Regions from separate parts of the Exiguobacterium artemiae 7-3 genome, predicted to be linked through region 1. Evidence: riboswitches for the same ligand, from Rfam matches in the RefSeq annotation. Region 1 holds a riboswitch; the other holds the start of a gene.
What was found. Region 1 has a riboswitch for S-adenosylmethionine ahead of P402_RS0101475 (LLM class flavin-dependent oxidoreductase). Riboswitches for the same ligand answer to the same signal wherever they lie in the genome.

Region 1 (2,395 bases):
CCGGATCCCGGCTTTTCGAAGAGCCGTATACTGATTGATTTTACTCACTTCAAGACGTAAGGCACGGGTCCCGTTAAAGACGGTCCGATCATGTTCTTCAAGCCAAGCAAGTACACCTTCTGTCAGTTCCGGTGCGTAACGGTGACCGCGCGTATGCGAAGATGCACTCATCCGGCTGTAAAAGACGCCTTCCGGTGGAAGTTCATCAAGCGGAACTTGCCCTTCGTCGAGATGCCACTGTTCATATGGCAACTCCAGTTCTTCGAGTCGTTTAATTAAATGGTCCGTCCATTCTTGGTTTTCGTGTAAGATATGAATTTTTGTCATTTGGTTTGACCTACCTTTCGTTTTTCTTCGACAAGCGGCATGACGTCGCGCGCGAAGCGTTCCATCTCTTCCAGTTGTGGTGAAAATTGAAGTAATAATAAGGAGACACCCACCTGCTCAAACGCAAGAATCCGTTCGGCAATCTGTTCCGGTGTTCCAATCAAATCAGGACGGAGTCCGCGGTTCGAGACCGAATAATCGTTCCGTTTTACCTGCTGTTCGAGTTGTGATTTGCTGACGAAGTCGTCGTACCCGGCGTATCCGGCACTGTCTTCCTTGACGTCCGTAATTCGTTGCCATTCTTGAATGGCCTCTTCTTCCGTATCGCGGCAGATGATATAGGCAGCCAGTCCAAAGCTTTCAAGCGGCGGTTGCCCAGTTGCTTGTCGACGTGCCTTCATATCCTCAATCTTGACGGACACTTCTTCCACCGTTCCCCCGTGCATGACATAGGCGTCACAATGATTGACGATGGTCTGTTTCCCGGCTTCACTTTCCCCGCCTGCGTACAACTTGATGCCCGGTCGTTGAACCGGTTTCGGATGCAGTTGTGTCTGCTCGAGCGTATAATAGTTCCCGTCGAAGCTGTACGGCGAAGCATCTGCCCATAATCCTTTCATGATCGTGACAAACTCTTCCGTCCGCGCGTAGCGTTCGTCGTGGGCCGTGAAGATGCCATTGTATTGCCGCGCTTCTTCTTCCCACCAGGCAGAGACGACGTTCAGTGTAAAGCGCCCGTTGCTGAGTTGATCAATGTTTGCTGCCATCTTCGCGGTCGTCGCAGGATTATGGAACCCCGGACGGACAGCTGTCATGATTTCGAGACGCTCCGTCGTCGCGGCAATCGCCGCTGCCGTCGTCCAGGCTTCAAGACTTGGTGCTTCGAGTCCTTTGATGTCATTTAAATTCAACTCCGCAATCAGTGTCGTCGAAAAACCGATTCGTTCTGCCGTTTGCGCGACCTGTTTCGCATAGTCGAACGTCGCCGGCATCTGTTCGTCCTCGACATTTCGTAACCACCCGCCAAAAATCGGTAACCAAAATCCATACTCCATCCGTTATGTCCCCCTTATAAAAAAAATCGCTCTTCTCGAAAATCGAAAAGAGCGACGGATTAATCATGTCTGCTCTTATCTGTAAAGGGATTGCCCCCTTTAGGAAGTAGCACCTTCCGCTGCGCGCGGGGTTGCTGAAGTGTCTTCGGGCCATTCCCTCGACTTCTCTTGATAAGAATTATTGGAATTATCGTACACTTTTTAGCAGAGTAAAGCAACCATTAAACCTTGTTTTCCAATCGGAATTAAAAACAGCAATAAAAAAAGGATGAGAGCTGGGCTCTCATCCTCGTTGTCTTAATATGGGGCAACAAACGTCGACTCTTCGACAGGTGCTTCTTCACCGCGGATGCGGTCATAGAATTTTGCAAGCGTGACGCTGAAATATGGGCCAACCCACAAGAAGGCGATTCCGATGGTAATCAAACCGAGCAGGAACCAACCAATGAATGAGAGGACGAGCATGAACGCTTCCATCTTATGTCCGTCCATCATTTGGCGCGAACGTGTAATCGCATCCAAAATGCCGATTGAAGGTTCATCTCGTAAAATATAAAACGTCATTAGATACGAAAATGACTTGATGATACCCGGGATGATAAATAGTAAGAACCATAAACCAAGGAAAATACTTTGGACAATCGAAAGACCGACTGCCTTTAAGAAAATTTTGTATGGCTCAAATAAATCAACGATTTTTGCCTGTTCTTTCCGAGCGACAGACATCGCAAGCCATGTCCAACCAATCGCAAGTGGAAGCAAGAGAATGTTCAGTAAGAAACCGATGAAATCAATCGCTTGAATATCTTCATTCGCATCAGAAGAAAACATCGTTGGAATACTTTGAATGATGAGAAACAGTAAAAACATAAGTGCCATGAAGACCCAGCGACCACTGAGCGCTTCACGGGCGGATAATTTTAATTCTTTAATCATGGAGATCCTCCTCAAAATAAGTTCTATCTCTATTTACGGCTAATTAAGAGAGGAGTTTCATCTTTTTTCAGGATTTT
Region 2 (2,395 bases), 150 kb from region 1:
CAGCGTTTCTTTCAGGTAAGCAATCCCGCCGTTAAAGGTGATTAGGCTGACGAGTCCGCCCATTAATAACGTCAAAATCGAAATTTCTGCCATCCCCATCAATCCTTCAGACATCGACAGGACGAAGCCGCTTAAGCCGAAGCTTCCGTCAATCATACCGATGATTCCCGTCAAAACGGTTCCGCCGACTAAGACGAGGATGACGTTGACACCAAACAAGGCGAGGACGATGACAGACAGATACGGAATCAATTTATAAAACTCAAACGCTTTTGCTTCGACGACGTCTCCTGTACCTGAGACGAAAGCCAAGATGATGACCGTCAGGATTGCTGCCGGCAAGACGATCATGAAGTTGGTTCGGAATTTATCGCGCATGTTGGTTTTTTGCGTCCGTACCGCTGCAATCGTTGTATCGGAAATGAACGACAAGTTATCGCCGAACATTGCACCACCGACGACAGCTGCTGCGGCAATTGCGACATTGACACCGGTTGCTTCATGGATTCCGAGAGCAATCGGTGCAAGTGCTGCGATCGTACCGGTGGAAGTACCCATCGCCATCGAGATGAAGGCGGCGATGATGAACAGCCCGCTCATCAAGAGGGACGGGGGTAAAAATGTTAATGATGCATTGACGGTCGCTTCAATTGCGCCGATTGCATCTGCCGTTCCAGAAAAGGCACCGGCGAGTAGGAAGATAAAGACCATAATCATGATGTCCGGATTTCCGGCCCCCGTCGCAATCCGTTCCACGGTTTGATTGATGCTGCCCTTTGTTGTGACCGCCGCAAAAATCAAGGCAATCAAAGCAGCAATCAGAATCGGGAATTTGTAAAAATCATTGTAAAAAATTCCGGCACCGATAAAAAGAACTAAAAAGACAAGCAACGGTAGAAGTGCCCATTTGTTCGGTGTAATCGTCTCGTTCATAAAATCACTCCTTTTCTACGTGTACAAAAAAAGACTCCTTCGCAAGAAAGAAGGAGGTCTTTACTGAAAAAGACGCTCTTCTTATCTCTCAAGCCTCAGCTTGCTGGATTTGGCACAGTACGATTTAATCGTCCGCTGCCGAAACATCATCGGGCCAGTCCCTCCGTCTCTCGCGATAAAAAGAAGTCATTTAATTGTCTGAAATACGTTTTCTACCGTAACGTATCTTTTAATGCATGTCAACACTACTTCACTGCAGTGCTTGTTTGAGTGTCGCCACATTTTCATTCATCAAGTCAAAATAGGAAGCCTTTTGCTGCTCTTTCGTGACGGACTCGAGGTTGTGAATCGTAATCGCTTCCGCTCCGATTTCCTGTTGGATGACACGGGCGACTTTCGGAGAAACCGTTTCTTCGAAAGCGATATACTTCAAGTCGTGTAACTTGGCTTCCTTGACGATCGCCGCCAGTTGCTTTTGCGAAGGCTCGTCCGACGGTGAGATACCGGCAATCGGTAATTGCGAGAAACCGTAGCGTTCTGCTAAATATCCGTAAGCCGCATGTGTGACGAGTAATTCTTTTTTCGATCCCTTATTAACGGCCTGTTGCAGGTTTTGATCAAGATCATCTGCCTGGGTATTGAAGGCGGTGAGATTTTTCTCGAACGCTGCTTTTTTATCAGGTACCTCTTTAGCGAGCGCCGTCGTAATCGATTGCGCCATCACTTTGGCATTGTTCGGATCGAGCCAGACATGAGGGTCAAATTTGCCGTGATCATGTCCTTCTTCCGCATGTTCGCCGGTATGTCCTTCATGCTCATGAAGCGTGGCATTCGCTTCCAGCAGGTCGATTCCTTTGCTGGTCTCGACGAAGCGGACATCGTTGCCTTTAAGACTGGCTTTGATTTTTTTCGAGTACGGCTCAAGCGTCGTCCCGGTTAAGAGGAACAGATCACCTTGTGCAATTTCCGTCAGTTGTTTAGACGTCGGTTCGTATGAATGCGGATCTGCCCCTGGAGGTACGATCATCTGGACGTCGATGTCCGTTCCGCCAATTTCCTTGGCGATGGCCGCAGTAGCGAACGTCGATGTATAGACGCGAAGCTTTTGATTGGTCGCACCTTGATCGGATTCGGAAGAACCGCAGGCGGCAAGGACAGCAGCACTGGCAAAGGCAACCGTGAAAGCAGAAATTAATTTTTTCATATGAATAAACCCTCCAAAAAATATTAAAACGTAATTATTCCGATTTGAACCTTTTCACTATAACGAATCCAAAACGAAGCGTCAAGTACCAGTCGGGGAAGACGTTCGGCTTCTAAATAAATCGGGTAGAAGACTAATAAGATCAGAAATCAAGAGCAAGCTTTGGAGGTGATGAGGTGAAACGGGAAACTGCTTGGCTGATGGGAGGAGCGGCGATCTTGACGACGGCTGCTGCCGGGGCGAGTATCTGGAACAACT

Region 2: it holds a riboswitch for S-adenosylmethionine, as region 1 does, so the genes downstream of both, P402_RS0102195 (Na+/H+ antiporter NhaC family protein) here and P402_RS0101475 (LLM class flavin-dependent oxidoreductase) in region 1, are expected to answer to the same signal.

What each region holds. Positions count from the first base shown of each region.
Region 1 is NZ_KK211190.1:93,184-95,578, reverse strand. It holds gene P402_RS0101480 (ATP-grasp domain-containing protein) at 1-327, opposite strand, end outside; gene P402_RS0101475 (LLM class flavin-dependent oxidoreductase) at 324-1,382, opposite strand; SAM riboswitch class I at 1,455-1,560, opposite strand; gene P402_RS0101470 (DUF975 family protein) at 1,680-2,318, opposite strand; gene P402_RS0101465 (DUF2325 domain-containing protein) at 2,386-2,395, opposite strand, start outside.
Region 2 is NZ_KK211190.1:240,255-242,649, forward strand. It holds gene P402_RS0102195 (Na+/H+ antiporter NhaC family protein) at 1-933, opposite strand, end outside; SAM riboswitch class I at 1,012-1,115, opposite strand; gene P402_RS0102200 (metal ABC transporter solute-binding protein, Zn/Mn family) at 1,184-2,137, opposite strand; gene P402_RS0102205 (alpha/beta hydrolase) at 2,314-2,395, shown strand, end outside.